DNA from 4 places in the Bradyrhizobium sp. WSM1253 genome. Region 1 is predicted to be linked to each of the others. Evidence: predicted binding sites of a transcription regulator. Region 1 holds the regulator's gene; each other region holds the start of a gene.

The links. Region 1 encodes LexA, which represses DNA repair genes until DNA is damaged. Its sites were predicted from a motif close to TGTTCNNNNTGTGTTCNG; they were not measured.
Region 2: recA (recombinase RecA) is a predicted target of LexA. The motif match lies at 3,080-3,097, and genes of this name have one in related genera.
Region 3: BRA1253DRAFT_RS25965 (helicase-related protein) is a predicted target of LexA. The motif match lies at 2,992-3,009, and genes of this name have one in related genera.
Region 4: BRA1253DRAFT_RS02500 (single-stranded DNA-binding protein) is a predicted target of LexA. The motif match lies at 3,030-3,047, and genes of this name have one in related genera.

What each region holds. Positions count from the first base shown of each region.
Region 1 is NZ_JH600073.1:25,991-31,334, forward strand. It holds partial or broken gene BRA1253DRAFT_RS01975 (ComEC/Rec2 family competence protein) at 1-842, shown strand, start outside; gene BRA1253DRAFT_RS01980 (hypothetical protein) at 981-1,415, opposite strand; gene lexA (transcriptional repressor LexA) at 1,867-2,568, opposite strand; gene glp (gephyrin-like molybdotransferase Glp) at 2,745-3,956, opposite strand; gene BRA1253DRAFT_RS01995 (hypothetical protein) at 4,230-4,421, opposite strand; gene BRA1253DRAFT_RS02000 (HAD family phosphatase) at 4,590-5,222, opposite strand; gene BRA1253DRAFT_RS02005 (alpha-hydroxy acid oxidase) at 5,231-5,344, opposite strand, start outside.
Region 2 is NZ_JH600073.1:7,334,816-7,340,159, reverse strand. It holds gene gcvP (aminomethyl-transferring glycine dehydrogenase) at 1-571, shown strand, start outside; gene BRA1253DRAFT_RS35415 (hypothetical protein) at 837-1,811, opposite strand; gene recA (recombinase RecA) at 1,917-3,005, opposite strand; gene BRA1253DRAFT_RS43075 (hypothetical protein) at 3,297-3,464, shown strand; gene BRA1253DRAFT_RS35405 (DUF2798 domain-containing protein) at 4,166-4,423, opposite strand; gene BRA1253DRAFT_RS35400 (hypothetical protein) at 4,684-4,872, shown strand; gene BRA1253DRAFT_RS35395 (hypothetical protein) at 5,035-5,268, shown strand; gene BRA1253DRAFT_RS35390 (hypothetical protein) at 5,278-5,344, opposite strand, start outside.
Region 3 is NZ_JH600073.1:5,194,264-5,199,607, forward strand. It holds gene BRA1253DRAFT_RS25945 (DUF3732 domain-containing protein) at 1-407, opposite strand, end outside; gene BRA1253DRAFT_RS43730 (hypothetical protein) at 457-738, opposite strand; gene rpmB (50S ribosomal protein L28) at 988-1,299, opposite strand; gene BRA1253DRAFT_RS25960 (DUF3108 domain-containing protein) at 1,874-2,683, shown strand; gene BRA1253DRAFT_RS25965 (helicase-related protein) at 3,276-5,344, shown strand, end outside.
Region 4 is NZ_JH600073.1:137,105-142,448, reverse strand. It holds gene gyrA (DNA gyrase subunit A) at 1-1,995, opposite strand, end outside; gene BRA1253DRAFT_RS02500 (single-stranded DNA-binding protein) at 2,368-2,865, opposite strand; gene BRA1253DRAFT_RS02495 (outer membrane protein) at 3,325-4,107, shown strand; gene BRA1253DRAFT_RS02490 (outer membrane protein) at 4,335-5,024, shown strand; gene uvrA (excinuclease ABC subunit UvrA) at 5,303-5,344, shown strand, end outside.

The DNA.
Region 1 (5,344 bases):
TCTCGGCGCGATGCCGGTGGTCTCGGCAGTTGATGCCGGCGGGACTGTTGGGGCTGCTTGCTGCGCCGTTCGGGCTGGACAGTGTGTTCTGGTGGCTGATGGGGATCGGCATCGACTGGATGGTCACGGTCTCGCGCTGGGTCGCGGCATTGCCGGGCGCCGTCGGCCGCATCGCGGCGTTCGGGATCGGGCCGCTGATCGCGGCGAGCCTCGGAATCATCGTGCTGGGCTTGTTGCGGACGCCGCTGCGCTGGTCCGGCGCCCTGGTGCTGCTGGCAGCGATCCTCTGGGGACTGTCGGCGCGGCAGCCTGACATCCTGATCGCCGGGGATGGCGCGAGCGTCGCCGTGCGGGGCAGGGACGGATATCTGCACCTGATCAGGACCAACAAGGACAGCTTTCTGCTCAAAGAATGGCTCGCTGCCGACGCCGATCCGCGCGATGCCGGCGGAGCCTCGCTGGCTGATGGCGTGTCCTGTGACGAATCCGGCTGCGTGACGCCACTGGCCGACGGGAGGCTGGTCGCGCTGGCATTGCGCGTCGATGCTCTCGCGGACGATTGCAATCGGGCCGCCCTGGTGGTGACGACACGTCCCGCGCCGCCCGATTGCGCGGCGATGGTGGTCGATCGGCAGCGGCTCGCCAGCCAGAGCGCACTGGCGCTGACGCAGCGTGGTGACGGATTTGTGGTTCAGGCGGTGAGGGCGAGAGGCACGAGCCGCCCCTGGTTGCCGGCCGGCGCCGGCGAGGGTGATTTCGACGGCAGCCTTGCGCCGAAGGCGACCGCGCCCCGCATCAAGGACGCAACGCCGGCGGAGACCGACTTGCAGGCCGACGATTGATCTGATGGTGCGGAGCAACGCAGCGGGTCGGTGCGTCCGCTCGGATTCGCTGGCGCAAACCACACCATCTCGCCGGCCACGGTCGGCGATGGCAATTCAATCCTGACCTCCGACCTCGTAGCCGGAGGGGCGGCTGTTTCAGCCGATCGGCAGGTGCGTGACGGTCGGCTGCCTGTCGGCGATGATCTGCGCCTTGTGCTCGCGCTCGATGACCGACTGGGTCACAGGCAGTTGCAGCACGGTCGCGCGCTGGCCTTCGACGAGCTGCGTCACCAGCACAAATTTGCCGTCGGGGAATTCGATCGCGTCATGATGGCGGTCGGGAACGTGCGGATCGATCTTGCCGAACTTGCCCACGCGGGAATTGATGGTCCGCGTCCAGATCCAGCGATTGTCGTAGCGGACGTCGTCTGCGAAGGCGAGCTCCGTTCCCGGCAGCAGGCAGACGGCAACAGACGGATCGGCTGCGGAGGCGAAGCCGCGCGTCGAGGTGCCGCGGAAATTTGTCGTGACGATCGTCTCGCCGACTTCGGCGGGGCGCGACGCGACGGCATGCAGGCTGTAGTCACACATCGGGTGCTCCTCATGCTGGGATAGCAACCCGCGTCTCTTATCGAGGCGCAGGCCTCTATCAGAGTTGAAGCACGAAAGCTCTGCTCGGTTGTGGGCAAATCTGCGGCTGGTTTCCGCAAGCCGCGATCACATTATCTTTCCCGAATTCAATAGGAACAAAGAGAGTTGCGATGCATTCGGGAGGCGCATGCGCGAATATTGCCGGCTGGTGCAACGACCTCGATCGCTGGTCGCTGTTTCCTCGCACACTCGAGCCGCGAAGCGGTGCTGTTTCGGTGCTGCTTCTTGGGCGTCGCGAGTAGCCAGCGCCGGAGGAGGGGCCGATAGTCTGTGCAGAACCAGAAAGACTATCCAGCCGGAGCGGACGATGATCCGCTCCAATCTCTGACCGGCGATGCCGATCGGAAGCGCGCGAGGCGCCAACTTCTCCAGGTATCAAGTACGTCCGGTATCAGTACTTCCGGTAAAGCCCGATCAGCTTGCCCTGAATCTTCACCCGATTGGGCGGCAGGATGCGGACCTCATAGGCAGCGTTGGCGGGCTCGAGCGCGATCGAGGCGCCGCGACGGCGGAAGCGCTTCAGCGTCGCTTCCTCGTCGTCGATCAGCGCCACCACGATGTCGCCGGTATCGGCGCTCTCGTTGCGCTGAATCAGCGCCATGTCGCCGTCAAGGATGCCGGCATCAACCATGGAATCACCGCGCACTTCCAGCGCGTAATGTTCGCCCGAGCCGAGCATGTCGGGCGGTACGCTGATGGTGTGGCTGCGTGTCTGCAACGCCTCGATCGGCGTGCCGGCCGCGATGCGGCCCATCACCGGTACCGCCACGGGGCGTTCGCCCTCGTCCGCGGGCAGGCTGGAGCCCGCACGCACCTTGCCGAGATTGCCCTCGATGACGCTGGGGGTGAAGCCGCGGCGGCTGCCGGCGGCTGCCTGGAGCTCCGGCAGCTTGATGACTTCAATCGCACGGGCGCGGTTGGGCAGGCGTCGGATGAAGCCACGCTCCTCGAGCGCCGTGATCAGGCGATGGATGCCCGACTTCGAGCGCAGATCGAGCGCATCCTTCATCTCGTCGAAGGAGGGCGGCACGCCGCTTTCCTTCAGACGTTCACTGATGAACCGCAGAAGCTCGTATTGTTTGCGCGTTAACATCTCGACCAAAGTCCCCCGGTTGATGTCGTCCGATTCCGAGACGCAGAATTCGGCAATAAGCCGCTACATGCTCGAAACAAATCATGAACGGACACTATATGTTCGATACATGTTCCGCAACTGCTTAATTTACCGTGAACAGAGCAAACTTCGCGGAACGCGCGTTGCGGGGGTGCTCAGACGGGGAGCCGCAACACTTCGCAAGCCGTGCCGGCTTCGGCCTTCGGCGCGAATGGTGCGCGCACGAGAAGTACCTGTGCTGCAGCGAGATTCGCAAGCAGCGAAGAGTCCTGATGATTGACGGGAAGAACGACGCGTGTGCCATCGTCACGCTCCTCCAGATGCGCGCGCAGATAGTCCTCGCGCTGGTCGTTGGCGCCGACGCCGCGGCCGAGCACGGCGCGTTCGCGGCGATGGTGAATCACTGAACGGCCCGACAGGGCGCGAATCAGCGGCACCATGAACAGGAAAGCGCACACGTAGGACGACACGGGATTGCCCGGCAGGCCGATCACACCCATTGCGCCGAGTCGCCCGTGCATCATCGGCTTGCCTGGCCGCATCGCGATCTTCCAGAACGCCATCGCGATGCCTTCGTCCCGCAGTGCCTGCTGGACCAGATCGTGGTCGCCGACCGATGCGCCGCCGGTCGTGATCAGGATGTCGGCGCCGCTCTCGCGGGCGCGGCGGATGCCGGCGGTGGTCGCCTCCAGCGTGTCGGCGGCAATACCGAGGTCGATCGTCTCGGCGCCTTCGCTGCGGGCGAGCGCGTGCAGGGCGTAGCCGTTGGAATAGATGATCTGGCCGTGGCCTGGCGTGGTGCCTGGCATCACCAGCTCGTCGCCGGTGGCGAGAATCGCGACCTTTGGACGCCTGAAAACGACAAGGTGCGGATAATTCATCCCGGCAGCGAGCGCGAGGTCGCGCTCGGTGACACGGCTTCCCTTGCGCAGGAGCACGTCACCCTCGCGGAAATCGACGCCGGCGGGGCGGATGTGCCGACCGGCGATCGCGGCTTCCTTGATCATGATCCGCTTGCCGGCGGCGACCGTGTCCTCCTGGATCACGACGGCGTCCGCGCCACCGGGAACGACGCCGCCGGTGAAGATCCGTACGGCCTCGCCGGCGCCGATCGTCCCGGCGAACGGTCGGCCCGCCGCGACTTCGCCGACCACGGTGAGCTCCGAATCGATCGTCGCGGCATCGGCCGCGCGCACCGCGTAGCCGTCCATCGCCGACATCGCCTGCGGCGGCTGCGTGCGCCGCGCCGCGAGGTCACGCGCGAGCACGCGATGATGGGCCTCGTCGAGGGAAATCATTTCTTCCGGCAGCGGCTCTGCACCCGCCAGCACCGCGGCAAGCGCGTCGGAAACCGGCATCAAGGCCACGGCGAAAACTCCTGCTCGGCACGTTCGGGCGAATGTTCCGCACGTCTTCTAGCCGAGCGCGGGCGCAGAGGCAAAAACGGCTGAGCGGGCACAGTCATCCCGCCGCTTCACATTGTTCCGGAAGGCAGGATCAAGCGCGTCGCGGCATGATGCGAAGAACCTGACAAATCGGCAGGAGAGCGGCCATGGAAGCGACGAAAATCACGGCAAGGAAAATCACGGCAAGGAAAATCACGGCAAGGCGAGAACGACGAGCGCCCCGGGCTGCATCGATCAGCTCCCTGCCTGCCCGGGAGTTACGTCGGGCGCCTTGGCTCCCTGGTCTTTGTCGGGCAGCGGATCGGCCTGGGATTTCAGGTCGGCGGCCTTGCTCACAAGCTTGGCGGAAAGGTCCGAATCTGAAGTTGTCCTGGCGAATTCAAGAAGAAGAGAGGCCTGCTTGGTGAGGTAGGTTTTGCCCAGCACGATGATGCATCCGTCCGTAGAAGTCCCAACGGACTCTAAGAGTCCGGAAGGCGGTATTCCGTTCCCGGAACTCTGCACAAAAATGCACAAAGTGATCGGGTTCCTCAATTTCTCAAAATTGGTCCCGGCGGGCGGTGCCGCCGTGGGTTTCGCGACACCGACTCCTCGTCAAATGCCCAATGCCTTCAATGCGTTCCCGACGTCACGCGGCGAGGTCACATGCACCGCCGTCAAGCCGCGCGCCCGCGCTCCCTCGATGTTTTCGGCAAGATCATCGAAGAACACGATGCGCCCGGCGGGCACGCCGATCGCCGCAACGACGTGGTCGAAGGCCTCCGCATCCGGTTTGCGCAAGCCGATGCTGGACGACAAATACAGCTCTCGGAAGTGGCCGAGGAGGTCGGCATATTCCCTCGAGAAATGGTCCACGTGCGGCCGGTTGGTGTTGGAGAAAGCGTAGAGCGGCATCTGCTTCGCTGCCCGCGGCAGCAGCTCGGCGATGTCAGGCATTTCGCCGGCGAAGATCGCGTTCCAGCCTTCCAGGAACTGCGCGTCCGAAATGCCGATTCCGAGCGAGGCTCGCAATGAGGCGAAATAATCCTCATCGCTGATCTTCCCCATCTCGTGCAACCGATAGGCTTCGCTGTCCCGCACATAGCGCGCGACGATGGCTTCGGGCTTGCAGCCGGCATGTCCCGCCCAGCAGGCGATTGCCCTGGAGAAATCGATATCGAGCACCACGCGGCCGAGATCGAACAGGAGCGCATCCGCGCTGCCGGGAGAGAGCGATGTCACCTGCATCCTTTCACTCAGTATCGATATGGCTCGTGGTCGAACAGCGGAAACGCGCTGAACACACTCGGCGCGTTGGTTGCGGTCGCTTGGTGCAGGCAGGATTTGTCGAGCTCGGCGAACGACGTCGC
Region 2 (5,344 bases), 7.3 Mb from region 1:
CGAAGGCCTCAAGCGCGCCACCGAGATCGCGATCCTCAACGCCAACTACGTCGCAGCAAGGCTCGATGCGCACTTCCCGGTTCTCTACAGGAACGAAAAGGGCCGCGTCGCGCATGAGTGCATCGTCGATCCCCGCGCGCTGAAGACGACCTCAGGCGTCACCGTCGACGACATCGCAAAGCGCCTGATCGACTACGGCTTCCACGCGCCGACCATGAGCTTCCCGGTGCCGGGCACGCTGATGATCGAGCCGACCGAATCGGAATCCAAGGCGGAGCTCGATCGCTTCTGCGATGCCATGATCGCGATCCGCAAGGAAATCGCCGAGGTCGAAGGCGGCCGCTTCAAGATCGAGGCCTCGCCGCTCCGTCACGCCCCGCACACCGTGCACGACATCGCTGACGACGATTGGAAGCGCGCCTACACCCGCGCCGAAGGCTGCTTCCCCGCGGGCACCTCGCGCAACGACAAATACTGGTCCCCGGTCGGGCGCGTCGACAATGTCTATGGCGACCGCAATCTGGTGTGCTCGTGCCCGCCGGTGAGCGATTACGCGGAGGCGGCGGAGTAAGACGCTGCGTAGGATGGGTAGAGCGCAGCGAAACCCATCACTGCATTCCGTTCTAAGGATGGAAAGTGCGATGGGTTTCGCTTCGCTCTACCCATCCTACAGCCTACGGCAGACGATTTTATTTATCTAAGGCCCACGGTCCCCAGACCATTCGGCGCTCGATCGCAATCACGAGGTCGGCAAAGCCCGCCCGTTGAATGGCGCCGGCGATGGACGAGTCAGTCGTGATAACGAGCCGTGTCATGCTCGCAGCCTCAAGGTTTCGTCAAACATGGCCGTAACGCCACAGCCGATCATTGGTCAGATGCGTGCCGCCCCACCAGCGGTCGATCGGAGTGTGGCGACTGAAATCCTCCTGGTGGGCCAGGACAGCCTCCCCGAACTCCGTCAGTGACAGTCGGCTGCGTACATATGCGGCGTGGCGATCCCTGTGATTCTCGCGATCGATTGTCCGCAGTTCGTCGTCCAATCCGGCCACTGCGGGCCTGGGGCCGAGCGCGAGCCCGTCGAGCAACCGACCCAACTCAGTCTCTCCAAACACGAACGTGCGCCGATGCGAGCGCAGGTGAAACAACGAACCCGTGTTCGCAAACCCTCTGGCAAGCATCTCCAAGAACCGCATCTCGGTCGCACCGAGTCCGGTCGAAGGCGACGGGAGTTCTGCCAAGAGATCGAGCAAGGCCGGGCGCAGCATCAGCAATGCACTGAGATCCTGGTGAAGGAGATCGACGCACGCCTCAGGGGTCATCGCGCGGTAGGCCGACCACGCCAACCGGGCAGTCTCGAATTCCTGGGCCCTAATAGGCACGACATGAATGTGCGGCTCGGATGCAGCGAGATCCTCACCGTGTGCTGTCGTCAGCTCGGATGAGACGAGTCGAAGTCTAAGCTTTGGCACCAGCGAGGAGCAGGAGCTGAGGTGGTCCAGCAGGCAGACGAGCTGCAATTGATCCCGGGGAGCTGGATCGAACCAAAGTTCAACCACGTCATATTGCTCGCAGAAGTCCGCAAGGGACAAGTCTTTGCGGTCCTTGATGCTCTTGGGCCACCGGATGGCCCAATCAGACCAATGATCACCGGGCCCGAGATTCGCCGAACGCGCCGCGAAATAGGCTACGAGCTTCTCGGGCGAGGGCAGAGGTCCCCACTCAAAGTGAAACGAGGATGAGATGACAAGCTCCGCCAACCCCGATCGTGCGAGCTCGCTTCCGGACGAACTGGTCAAGATCAGACGCTTCATCGCGCCCCCCGAGCACGACCAAACCCAAACGAAACAGGCGCCGAAGACGTCGGCAACTCAACGTCCTCAGCGCCCGCTCCTCGCGAAAAACTTTACTGTTGAAGCTTACTCGTCGCCCGGCTCCTCGCCGTCGGCGTCACGCTCGGGGCTGCCGGCGAGAATCTGTTCGGCGATCAGGCCGGAGTTCTGGCGGATCGAGGTCTCGATCTTGGCGGTGATGTCGGGGTTGGCCTTCAGAAACGCCTTCGAATTCTCGCGACCCTGGCCAAGACGCTGGCTGTCATAGGAGAACCATGCGCCGGATTTCTCGACGATGCCGGCCTTGACGCCGAGATCGAGGATCTCGCCCATCTTGGAAACGCCCTCGCCGTACATGATGTCGAACTCGACCTGCTTGAACGGCGGCGCCAGCTTGTTCTTGACGACCTTGACGCGGGTGGTGTTGCCGACCACTTCGTCGCGCTCCTTGATCGCGCCGATGCGGCGGATGTCGAGGCGAACCGAGGCATAGAATTTCAGGGCGTTGCCGCCGGTGGTGGTTTCCGGCGAGCCGTACATCACACCGATCTTCATGCGGATCTGGTTGATGAAGATCACCATGGTATTGGACTTGTTGATGGACGCCGTCAGCTTGCGCAGCGCCTGGCTCATCAGACGAGCCTGCAGACCCGGCAGAGCATCGCCCATCTCGCCCTCGAGCTCGGCCTTCGGCACCAGGGCCGCGACCGAATCGATCACCAGCACGTCGACCGCGCCGGAGCGCACCAGCGTGTCGCAGATTTCCAGCGCCTGCTCGCCGGTGTCCGGCTGCGAGATCAGGAGCTCGTCGATATTGACACCCAGCTTGCGCGCATAGACCGGGTCGAGCGCGTGCTCGGCGTCGATGAAGGCGCAGATGCCGCCCTTCTTCTGCCCTTCCGCCACCGTGTGCAGCGCCAGCGTGGTCTTGCCCGAGGATTCCGGCCCGTAGATCTCCACGACGCGCCCCTTCGGCAGGCCCCCGATCCCGAGCGCGATATCGAGCCCCAACGAGCCCGAAGAGACCGCCTCGACATCCATCGAGCGGTCGTTCTTGCCGAGCTTCATCACCGAGCCCTTGCCGAACTGCCGCTCGATCTGGGAGAGCGCGGCGGCCAGAGCTTTACTCTTGTCCATGGAAGATCCTTCGACGATACGCAGGGCAGTGGTGGACATTGGGTCGTGCTCCTTATGGCGAGGATTCGCTAGAGGGACAAACGGCTGGCGGGGCGGCGCGGCGATAAAATCAATGTACCCTATTTGTTCTAGGTTCGCAATATGTTCTTTTGCGGATTTTGGTGCTGGCCTGACGCGCATCAAAGACGGATGCCCTGCGCGCCGTCAGAATTCCGTAATCCTGCGGCACCGAACCTTTTCGCGGTCTGCGGCCTTCTCTGGGATGGGACTCTTGCATGGGAGTCTTGCATCGGACTCTTGGACGGGACCGCAACTCTGGGGACCTCAGTCATGACGAACAACACGCATCACGGTACGAACCGGCGCAATCCGCTGCTGGAGGCGGCGCGGGAGGAGATGATCAAGTTCGAGCGCAAGGAGAATGAGTTCCGCAAGAAGGATCGCGAAGAGCGCGCCGCCGAGCTCCATTTGCCGCTGGACGCGATCAAGGTTCATTAGGCCGCGAGGACGAGCGCTTAGGAGCTGACCGAGACCCGCTTGCCGACTCGGCAGGCGTCGGTGTTTGCCAGCGGCAACGCGCTGGCGACGATCCCGGAGCAGCGCCCTTTGATCTCAGGGAATCGGCACGGGAATCGGGATTCGGACGGCCATGGAGGCGAGTCCGTGCCCATATGGTATCTAAATACTACCAGTAAGCCATTGATGGCACGACGGAATTTGTGGGCGGGCTACTGTGCATGGGGTTGTTTTCGCGTTTTTGAAAGGCGCGCATGGGCCTTTCCACCCCGGAGCCGTCTCCCGGCACCCAACCCCGCCTACAGCAGAACCAGCAATCCGATGCCGATCACCAGCACTACGAAGCCAGCCGCCGTCGCGGCGGCGAATGACCGCTCTACGTTGTCCATGATGCCACCCCGTTGCCGGTGCGCCACGTTTCCCCCATGGCAGCACCGTCGCTGCGAAATCTCGCCTGCGGTTGTGTCCTGAGTTGTGCGAACGGATGTCGAAATTGGGACCGGTGCGGGGCCAGTCTGCGGCCCCCGAGCTCCGGCTTTCGCTGTCATCGCCGGGCCTTGTCAGGCTGTCGTAAGCTGAGCCGGCTAGAGTCGCCTGGCTATGGTGTTGCAGCCCAGCACCTCAGCCTCCAATAACCTTCTCCCCGCTTGGCTCTCCCAAGCGGGGTTTTTTCATGCTGATTTTCATGCCGGCCGGCCGGTTTGCGAGCCGCCCTCCTCCTGCGTCAGGCGCAGCGAGAAGGCGCGGATCGCCGGCGCTGCGAGCAGCACGATCGGCAGCATCGCCGCCCATGCGATCAGCCACGACACCAGCCAGTGCGCCAGGAAGTCCAGCGCGTTCCCTGCGGGAAGGCTGGCGATGCCCGCGGCGATCAGCGAGGTCAGTCCGGACTGGATGATTCCGAACACGAAATGAGAATAGCGGCGGGGAATGCCCGGCATGACGCGCCCATGTTGCTGACCGTCATCGGGCCAAGCAAGGCACATGCCGCCGCGTTCGGGAAGGCGCCCTGACCCATCCCAGGAACTCTGTTCTTGGCCGGAGAACCACGGAGAGGCCTCGCGCCGCCGCTGGGCGGCAGCGCGTGCGTTTGCGGGATAGCCATGCGCTATCCGGGGCTTACCGACAGATTTGGCTTTCCCTGGAATATTATGCCGCCCGGCATGTTCTCAGGGTTGGGAGTGAATCGTGGGAGAAGGCCATGAATCACAGGGGCATCGAGTTCACCGTCGCCAAGACGGCACTTCCCGGCATCTGGCAGTGGCAGTTCCGGATCGGCGAGCAGATCAAGACCGGCAGGACCGAGACCAAGATCGATCTGTTGGCGATCCGGCGGGTGCAGCTGCGCATCGATCGGGAGCTGAAGGCGATCGGGCGCAACGCGACCTGAGCGGCCGGACCGAGATCGTCGGCAGCATGGCTTGCAGGGGCGCAGCCGCGTCCATGGGGCTATTCCGTAGCCGCCCGGAATTGATCTGCCGATGGTTTGGGATTGGACTGCCCGCGAATTTGGCCGTGGGGACGGAGCCATCAGGCGCGATCGGTACGAACCATGCCGCTCTACTTCTTTCGCATCCGGAACGGCCGCTATTCCGGCTGCGCCGACCAGGCGTCGGAATTTGCCGATCGCGATTTGGCCTGGAAGGAGATGACCAACGTCTGCGCCGACATGGCCGCCGGCATCGCCCGCAAGCTCCAGGAAAATTCCGAATGGAACATGGAGCTGCTGGACGAGGCCAAGGAGCCCGTGTTCCGGATCCGCATCACATCCGAGACCTTCGAATAGGGGCCGGCCCTAATCCGCGCTGGGCAGCCGTCGCATGGTGAATTCGATGTCGCCGCCGGGCAGCTCGCGCCAAGTC
Region 3 (5,344 bases), 5.2 Mb from region 1:
TAGTCATCTCTGCTGCCGCGAACTACCTTTACCGTAAGGTCGTCGATTATGAGCCTCACGGGAGCATCCGGCCACTCGGCATCTAGCTGCGGCACCAGTTGAGTGGTCATGCTCTCAATTCGGGTGAGCGCGTTATTTAGTTTGCGGCGGATCTCTGCGTCAGAGACTGTCTTCTGAAGGGTTTCAATTTGCCTTCGAAGTCCTTCGATCTCCATGCGTAGGTCGGATGATTGGTCAGCCCGGTCATACAATTGCAACGCCTGTTCGAGGCGACCTAGAAAGCGTTCGACTCGGTCGAAATGATCGGCGACCTCGCGTGCGGCTTCAGAATCTCTCTCCAAGTTACCAATTTCGCCTCGAACCTCGTTCAGTCGACTAGACGGAGATAAGTTCAAGGCCAACTTCATCGCTTTTGTTCAAAGAAATAATCTTCCCGGTTTGCTCACATCCCTATCTTCAAAGCCAGAAGAAGAGCAGGTCGCAGCAATTCTCGTCAAACGACCAACCTTCATCCGCCCATTCCTTTGCCATTCCGATGGCTGAATGACAAAGAGCGTCGACTAGCTCGGCGACCACGGTTGTCTTAATGAGCGCGCGTACATCATCCAGCAGTTCTAGCGAAACCTGAGCTCCACTAGGGCAGGTTAAGAGATGATAGCAGAGACGGACCTGTTGCAGGGAAAAGCCCAGGTATGGTCCGGGTGCAGCATGTTTTACGGCTTTTACAGCAACGTTCATTCCCGCCCCTGACGACTAGCCACAATGAGCCGAGCCGATTTCCCTTCTTATTCTTGCACGCCTCGGTTGATGATCAATAAGGCTAAAGCATAGGCTGCGAATCGATGAGAGGGGAGTCCCCGTGTTCCGAGGCCATAGCCTTGATGCACAAGAAAAAACGGCCGGATCTTCCGATCCGGCCGTTACGCAAAACTTGATCCAGCTAAGCCTACGCCTCGCGACGCAAGCCCTCGCCCAATTCGAAAATTCTTAGCTCGCCTTCTTCTCTGGCGCAGGGGCCGGGCCGATCTTCTTCTGGATGGCGCGCTTCAGCTCGAGGGCGCGCGGCGACAGCACGGCGGCTTTGGCCTTGAGCAGGAAGGGATCGAGGCCGCCATTGTGGTCGACGCTCTTGATCGCGTTGGTGGAGACGCGCAGGCGCACGTTGCGGCCCAGCGCTTCGCTGATGAAGGTCACGTTGACCAGGTTCGGCAGGAAGCGGCGCTTGGTCTTGATGTTGGAGTGGCTGACCGTGTGGCCGACCTGGGGGCCCTTGGCCGTCAATTCGCAGCGGCGAGACATGGCAAAATCCTCAATCTTTCCCAACGATGTGCGGCCGCCATTCGGGGCGCCACGGGCAAATTCTCTGTCCTTGCAGGGAGCGGGCGGACGTATAGGGGGGAAGCGGCGGGACGTCAAGGTTTTGGGGCGGGTTTCGTGCTCCAAGGTAGCTGTCATCGCCCGGCTCGACCGGGCGATCCAGTACGCCGAGACGGTACGGCTGACCAGAGGGGCCGCGGCGTACTGGATGCCCCGGTCAAGCCGGGGCATGACAGCGGTGGAGGTGGCGGGGTGAGGTGCGCGGTTCTGACCCGCCCCGATCACCAAAACGGCAATGATTATCGCGCCTTACCATCACATAAAGGGCGTATTCGCGCCCGAAGAGTCCAGTGGAGTTCCGGACGCGGAGTGGCCCGGACACATTGCTTGGCGCGGGTTTTGGCTTAAGTAACAACCGTTCGCGCCCCGATTGGATTGTTTCGTGCTCACAACGTCTCATCTTGCGCCAAGCCTGCGCCCAAATGAGCTGCGCTCAGCGGAGCGGCGCGCAAGGAATCCACGCGCAAGTCATCCGCGCTCTGCCGGCCGCTGGGTCATGGCGGCCCTTGGCGGGCTGGTTTTGGCGTGGGCGGCGGAGCCCGCGGCGGCGCAAGGCAAGCTCGAGGCGCAATACGAGGCGACGCTGTCGGGCATTCCCGTAGGCCGAGGCGCCTGGAACATCGACATCCAGGACGATGTGTTCGCGGCCGCGGCCTCCGGCGGTACCTCGGGGCTCTTGAAATCGTTCGCGGGCGGGTCGGGCACCGGCGCCTCGCAGGGCCGCGTCGTCAACGGCGCGCTGGTGGCGACCGGCTACCAGGCCTCCACCACCACCTCGAAGAAGACCGAAGAGATCCGCATCACGCTCGACAAGGGCAATGTGAAGGATTTTGCCATCCTGCCGGAGCCGCCGGTCGATCCCGACCGCATCGTCGTCATCGACGCGCATCGCCGCGGCGTCTGGGATCCGATGACGGCCTCGCTGGTGCGCGTAGCAGGCAGCGGCGACGTGCTGTCGGCGGACGCCTGCCACGGCAGCGCCGCCGTGTTCGACGGCCGCATGCGCTACGAGCTCAAGCTCGATTTCAAGCGCATGGAGAGCGTGAAGGCGGAGAAGGGCTATCACGGCCAGGTCGTGGTCTGCTCGCTGTATTTCGTGCCCATCGCCGGCTACATCCCCGACCGTCCCGTGATCAAATATCTCGCCGCCCAGCGCAACATCGAGGTCGCGTTCGCGCCGATCGCGGGAACGCGCATCCTGGTCCCGTTCTGGCTGAAAGTGCCGACCCCGCTCGGGCCGGCCATGCTGGAAGCCACCAGCTTCATCACCACGGCCCAGCCGCCCAGGATCGCGAAGACGCAGTAGAGGGGCGTCCCGTGCTGAATCTCCCTTTTTGGTGAAAATAAACGCAAGCGATTTCAATGGCATCCCTACTGTGCATGGGGTTGTTTTCGCACTTTTTGTTTGGGAGGGCTCCAGGGCCGGGAATCCATTTGACTCCTCCCCGATTCTGATTCGACTCCGCGCCGTCCCCAGCTTTAACGAATCCGCCACCGAAACGTCGCTTGTGCGGCGGGCCAAAACTCCATCTAGTGCGAACCCAATAAGCCTCCCGCGACATCTTGCGAGAACGGAACAGGACTCAAGGGGGAGTCAGCGATTCGGCCGCGATTCGTTCTCAACTCGTTCCGAAGCTTAAAGCCAACGGGAAAAGCGTCGCAAAGTGAGACAGTTGCGCGGGATTTGGGAAGGGGCGCCGCATTCTCCGCCGTCATGCCCCGGCTTGACCGGGGCATCCAGTACGCCGCGCCCTCTCGGTTTGATCTGCGCCGCCTCTGGAATACTGGATCGCCCGGTCGAGCCGGGCGAGGACAGCAGTGTGTGAGGCGAGCCCTTCGCGCCACCGCCCCAAAACAGCACTGACATTCGCCCCAATCGCCATTACCTAATCCCCCAGATGCCTTTTTCCTCCTCCCCCTTCGCTTCCGAGCGGCTTCCCGGCGCCGGCGTCACTGCGGTGCTCGGTCCCACCAACACCGGCAAGACCCATCTCGCCATCGAGCGGATGCTCGCGCATCCCTCCGGCATGATCGGGCTGCCGCTGCGCCTGCTGGCGCGCGAGGTCTACAACAAGATCGCAGCAAGGGTCGGCCCCGACGCCGTCGCGCTCGTGACCGGCGAGGAGAAGATCAAGCCGAAAGCGCCGCGCTATTGGGTCTCGACCGTCGAGGCGATGCCGCGGGATCTCGACGTCTCGTTCCTCGCCGTCGACGAGGTGCAGATCGCCTCCGATCTGGAGCGCGGCCACGTCTTCACCGATCGCATCCTCAACCGGCGTGGCCGCGACGAGACGCTGCTGCTCGGCGCAGCGACGATGCGGCCCATTATCGAGCGGCTGCTGCCGGGCGTCTCCATGATCACGCGGCCGCGTCTGTCGCAGCTGGAATTCGCCGGCGACCGCAAGATCACGCGGCAGCCGCGCCGCACCGCCATCGTCGCCTTCTCGGCTGACGAGGTCTACGCCATCGCCGAGCTGATCCGCCGCCAGCATGGCGGTGCCGCCGTGGTGCTGGGCTCGCTGTCGCCGCGCACCCGAAACGCGCAGGTTGCGATGTTCCAGAACGGCGAGGTCGATTACCTCGTCGCCACCGACGCCGTCGGCATGGGCCTCAATCTCGACGTCGACCACGTCGCCTTTGCCTCCGACCGCAAGTTCGACGGCTACCAGTTCCGCCGCCTGACGCCGTCCGAATTCGGCCAGATCGCCGGCCGCGCCGGCCGCGCCACCCGCAACGGCACCTTCGGCACCACCGGCCGCTGCGCACCGTTCGAGCCCGAGCTCGTCAATGCGCTGCAGAACCACACCTTCGACCCCGTGAAGGTTTTGCAATGGCGCAATTCGAAGCTGGATTTCGCTTCCCTCGGCGCGCTCCAGGTCTCGCTGAACCTAGCCCCCGGCCATGAGGCGCTGACCCGCGCGCCGATCGCCGAGGACATGCGCGTGCTCGACCACGCCGCCCGCGACGCCGAGGTGCGCGATGTCGCGCATGGCAAGGATGCGGTGGAACGGCTGTGGGAGGCCTGCCAAATCCCGGATTATCGAAAACTGTCGCCGGCCGCCCATGCCGAGCTGGTGACGACGCTGTACGGCTTCCTGATGCGGAAGGGGTGCATCCCCGACGCCTGGTTCAGGACCCAGATCGACCAGGCCGACCGCGTCGACGGCGATATCGACACGCTGTCGGCCCGGATCGCGCAGATTCGCACCTGGACCTTCGTCGCCAACCGTCCCGACTGGCTGAAAGACCCCGAACGGTGGCAGGGGATCGCCCGCGAGGTCGAAAATAAATTATCGGATGCGCTCCATGAACGCTTGACTGAGCGTTTCGTTGATCGCCGGACCAGTGTATTGATGCGCCGCCTGCGGGAGAACACGAGCTTGAATACTGAAATCGGCAAGACCGGCGAAGTCATCGTCGAAGGCCATGTCATCGGCCGCCTCGATGGCTTCACCTTTGCACCGGATGCGGCGGAAGCCGGCTCCGATGCGAAAGCGTTGCAGGCTGCAGCGCAGGCCGTGCTCGCCGGCGAGATCAACGCGCGCGCCGAAAAACTGGGCAATGCGCCGGACGAGCAGTTCGTGCTGACCTCGGAAGGCATCATCCGCTGGACCGGCGATGCCGTGGCGCGGCTGTCTGCCGCAGAGGACGCGCTGCATCCGCGCATCCGCATCATCTCCGACGAACGCCTCACGGGCGCCCCCCGCGACAAGGTGCAGGCCCGGCTCGAGCTCTGGCTCAAGACGCATATCGAAAAGCTGCTCGGGCCGCTGTTCGAGCTCAGCAAGGCCGAGGACGTCACCGGCATCGCCCGCGGCATCGCCTATCAGCTCGTGGAGGCGCTCGGCGTGCTGGAGCGCCCGAAGATCGCCAACGAGCTGAAGGACCTCGACCAGCCCTCGCGCGCGACCTTGCGCAAATACGGCGTCCGCTTCGGCGCCTATCACCTCTATTTCCCCGGCCTGCT
Region 4 (5,344 bases), 110 kb from region 1:
GGACAGCTTGTTGCGCCGGACGTTGCCGCCTGTCGTGGCGAACATCACGTCGAGATTGCCCCAGGTGGACTCGTCCTCCGGCAGCGGCATGATGGTGGTGATGCGCTCGCCCTGCTCCAGCGGCAGGATGTTGATCAGCGCCTTGCCGCGCGCGTTCGGCGCGGCCATCGGCAGGCGCCAGACCTTGATCTTGTAGACCTGGCCGCGCGAGGAGAAGAACAGCATCGGAGTATGCGTGGACGCCACGAACAGCCGGCTGACAAAATCCTCGTCGCGGGTCTGCATGCCGGCGCGGCCCTTGCCGCCGCGGCGCTGGGCACGGTAGGCCGACAGCGGCACGCGCTTGACGTAGCCGGCGTGCGAGACGGTGACGACCATGTCCTCGCGCTGGATCAGGTCCTCGTCCTCGACCTCGCCTTCCTGCTCGATGATGACGGTGCGGCGCGGGGTCGCGAACTCGGCCTTCACCTCGGCGAGCTCGGACTTGATGATTTCAAGCACGCGGTCGCGCGAGCGCAGGATGTCGAGATAGTCGGCGATTTCGCCGGCGAGCTTGTCGAGTTCCTCGCGGATTTCGTCACGGCCGAGTGCGGTGAGGCGTTGCAGGCGCAAATCGAGAATGGCCCTCGCCTGCTCCATCGACAGCCGGATCGTACCGTTCTCGCTGATGCGGTGGCGCGGATCGTCGATCAGCGTCAGCATGTCCTCGACGTCCCGGGCCGGCCAGTCGCGCGACATCAGGGTGTCGCGGGCGGTGGTCGGGTCGGGCGAGGTCCGGATGACGCGGATCATCTCGTCGATATTGGCGACCGCGATCGCCAGACCGACCAGGATATGGGCGCGATCACGGGCCTTGGCGAGCAGGAACTTGGTGCGCCGCGTGACGACGCGCTCGCGGAAGTCGACGAAGATCGCCAGCAGGTCCTTCAGATGCATGATCCGCGGACGGCCGCTGTCGAGCGCCACCATGTTGACGCCGAAGCTCGTCTGCAGCGGCGTGAACCTGTAGAGCTGATTCAGCACCACATCCGGCACGGCGTCGCGCTTCAGTTCGATGACGACGCGGTAGCCGTCGCGATCCGATTCGTCGCGCAGGTCGCCGATGCCTTCGATCTTCTTTTCCTTGACCAGCTCGGCGATGCGCTCGACCATCGTCGCCTTGTTCACCTGGTAGGGAATCTCGCTGATGATGATCGCCTCGCGCTCCTTGCGGATGGTCTCGATCGCGACCTTGCCGCGCATCATGACCGAGCCGCGCCCGAGGTGATAGGCGGCGCGGATGCCCTGCCGTCCGAGGATGACGCCGCCGGTCGGGAAATCCGGTCCCGGCACGATGTTGATGAGCTCGTCGATGGTGAGCGCGGGGTTGTCGATCAGCGCGACGCAGGCGTCGATGACTTCGCCGAGATTGTGCGGCGGGATGTTGGTCGCCATGCCGACTGCGATGCCGCCGGCGCCGTTGACGAGCAGGTTCGGGAACTTGGCCGGCAAGACCGACGGTTCGGTCTCGTTGTTGTCGTAGTTCGGCTGGAAGTCGACCGTGTCCTTGTCGATGTCGGCCAGCAGAGCCAGCGCCACCTTCGTCAATCGGGCTTCAGTATAACGATAGGCAGCCGGAGGATCGCCGTCGACCGAGCCGAAATTGCCCTGACCGTCGATCAGCGGCACGCGCATGGAGAAGTCCTGCGCCATCCGGACCATGGCGTCGTAGATCGACTGGTCGCCATGCGGATGATATTTACCGATGACGTCACCGACCACGCGGGCGGACTTGACGTACTTCTTGTCCGGCGTGTGCCCCTGCTCGTTCATCGAGTACAGGATGCGCCGATGCACCGGCTTCAGGCCGTCCCGGGCGTCAGGCAGCGCACGCGCCACAATCACGCTCATGGCGTAGTCGAGATAGGACTTCTTCATCTCCTCGAAGATGGAGACGGGGCGAATATCCGAGGGTTGCGCCGGCTGGTCGCCGGGCTTGTCGTCGTCGTCAGCCAAGGGGAAATCCGATGAGGTTTTATCTGGGAATCATATAGCGCATCGAGCCTCTGATAACCACCCTCGCGGGGATCTGGGAAGCGCTTTTTCCGCCTATTTTTCCAACAACTTAAGCCCTTGCGAGCGGTGCCTCGGGCAGCCCCCGCATCGGCCTTGCAAAATCGCCGGTAACACGTGGAAAACCGACCGGCGAGCTTGCCCCGTCAGCGCGTTTGCCAAGCCGCAATCCGAGCTCACCCCAAACATGAAGCGGGCCCGGAAATCCCGAGCCCGTCCTGCCGATTAGTGGGATTTTTTGACACGAGATGAGAAGCGCCGCCCACGCGGCCGGCGCCTCCGCATCGATATGCCTCGTTCTCAGAACGGAATCGCTCAGAACGGGATGTCGTCGTCCATGTCGCTGTTGCGGCCACCGCCGCCGGCGGCAACGGGTCGCCGCGGCGCGCTGCTGACCGGACCGGAGGAGCCGAAATCGCCGCCCGGCTCGTCGCCGAAGCTGCCGCCTCCCCCGCCGCCACTACGGCCGTCCAGCATCGTCAGGGTGGAGTTGAAGCCCTGCAGCACGACTTCGGTCGAGTACTTTTCAACACCGCTCTGGTCGGTCCATTTGCGGGTCTGGAGCGCACCCTCGACGTAAATCTTGGCGCCCTTCTTCAGATACTGTTCGGCGACCTTGCAGAGCCCTTCATTGAAGATCACGACGCGGTGCCACTCGGTCTTTTCCTTGCGCTCGCCGGTCGCCTTGTCGCGCCAGGTCTCCGAGGTGGCGACGCTCAGATTGGCGATCGGCCGCCCGTCCTGGGTGCGGCGGATTTCAGGATCCTTGCCGAGATTTCCAACCAGAATGACCTTGTTGACGCTTCCCGCCATCTCCGCTCTCCGCTCCGAATGCCACTGAATTCAAGAAGGCCGGTCCGCTCCCCGCGCTCCACCGTGCCTGTTGAGGCGACCCTATACGCTCGCCGAACGCTTGCGGACGACGATCAGTCCGTCGCCCCTCCGGTTATCCCCACATATAGCATCGACCTCCGGCATGTTCCAGATTTGTTCTTGGCGAACTTCCGCATCGAATATGTGGCGTCGATCGGCCAATGTACTGCGGGAAGGCACGCGTCGATTGGAACCTTTGTAGGTTCCCAAAAGCGAAGGAAAGAACTTAACATTCAGCAAGTTGTGGGTCCTCGCACGGCCCCGTTCTTGTTGCATTTCGGAGACGGACTTTGCCGCTCCGCAGAGCTACGGTTTCCTCGGACTTAAATCATATGGGCCCTCGTGCCTGATCAACCGCTTCGGGGAAGAAAGAAGCGGACGAACCTGGGGAGACTGGCAATGAATAAGCTTCTTATTGGTGCAATCAGTGCAGTGGCGATGGGCCTGTCGGCTCCCGCGAGCGCGGCGGATCTTGCCGCGCGTCCCTACACCAAGGCTCCGGCGCCGGCGATTGCCACCATCTACGATTGGAGCGGCTTCTACATCGGCATCAACGGCGGCGGTGGCTCGAGCCACACGTGCTGGGACTTCGTCACGCCCGCGACCGGCGTTTTGGTCGGGGAAGGCTGCCATAACGCGGTCGGCGGCACGGTCGGTGGCCAGATCGGCTATCGCTGGCAGTCCACCAATTGGGTGTTCGGCCTCGAAGGCCAAGGCAACTGGGCCGACTTCCGGGGCGACAACGTGAGCACACTTTTCCCCGGCACCGCCCTGGTCACGGGTGATCGCAACCGTTCCCGCATCGACTCTTTCGGGCTCATCACCGGTCAGATCGGTTACGCCTGGAACAACGTGCTGCTTTACGTGAAGGGCGGCGCCGCCGTCGTCGGCGACAAATACGACATCTACGCTGCGGCGGGCACGCCCGGCGCGGGCGCGCTGCTGGCCTCGGCGCGGGAGACTCGCTGGGGTGGCACGGTCGGGGCCGGTCTGGAGTTCGGCTTCGCTCCCAACTGGTCGCTGGGCTTTGAATACGACCACATCTTCCTTGGCGATCGCACGATCGGCTTCACAACGCCCGCGGGTGCGGTTTTCGGCAGCGACCGGATTCGCCAGGACGTCGACATGGGCCTCGTCCGCTTGAACTATCGCTGGGGCGGTCCGGTCATCGCAAAGTACTGATCGCGCTGGAATAGAGCACTTCGGAGGCCGGCCTCGTGCCGGCCTTTTGCTGTGCGGTTCTGCGATATCAATAGGTCAATAGCCGTTCCGTTTTCCGATCGCTGTTGCTTTTCAGTGACACAACTTGCGGCTTCACCGGTGTATGGACGATATCAGTTGGACCACGGCGTCCGATGCTCTTCCGGAACAGGGAGGGACAACAGAAACTGGGACTGGGATTACTGAAGATGAAAAAGATTTGGTTGGCTTCGGCCTGTTTGTTCGCACTCGCTGCCCCGGCTTCGGCCGCTGATCTGGCGGCGCGCCCCTACACCAAGGCTCCGGTGGCCATGGCTTCGGTCTACAACTGGACCGGCTTCTACCTCGGTATCGTCGGTGGCGGCGCCTGGGAAAATTCCTCGACCGACCCGAAGATGAAGGGCGGCTTCGTCGGCGGTACTGCCGGCTACAACTGGCAGACCGGCAATGTCGTGTTCGGCATCGAGGCCGATGGTTCCTGGGCTGACGTCAGCGCGTCGGTCACCGGCCCCGTTGCCGTCCCCGGCTTCGGCCTCGTCAGCACCACCCTCAGCTCGAAGACCGATGCGATGGGCACCGTGCGCGGCCGCATCGGCTACGCCGTCAACAACGTCCTGTTCTACGGCACCGGTGGTTACGCCTGGATCGACAACAAGCTCAGCATCAGCGCGCTCGGCGTGACCGCTTCCGACAGCAAGTGGCACTCCGGCTGGACCGTCGGTGCGGGCGTCGAAGCGTTCTTCGCTCCGCAGTGGTCGGTCAAGGGCGAGTACCTCTTTCGCAGCCTCGGCGGCGAGACCTACTTCTCGGGCGCCCTGCCCACCGGCACGCTCGAGTTTCACACCGTGCAGGTCGGCGTGAACTATCACTTCGGGGGCCCGATCGTCGCGAAGTACTGATCTTCGCTATCGACGCCATCGTGTTACGAAAGGCCGGCCTCGCGCCGGCCTTTTTGTTTGAACGGGACCGGTCACGCGCAGTTCCGCAAGCCGTGCTCCTGCCAGATGCCGCCAGCGCGCCAACAATCCGTTGACGATTCGCAAACGCCACTGGAAATCCGTCCCTGTTCTTCCTACGTTCGCTTACTTACCCATCGGCGCCGATCCCGGTTCCGGGCGATGCGCGCCTTTCAAGTTGGCGCGATCGCGCGCTTTTGGATTCCCTGAGGACCACCAGGATGGATGAAGTGATCAAGGCGAAGCGCCAACAACAGAACGCG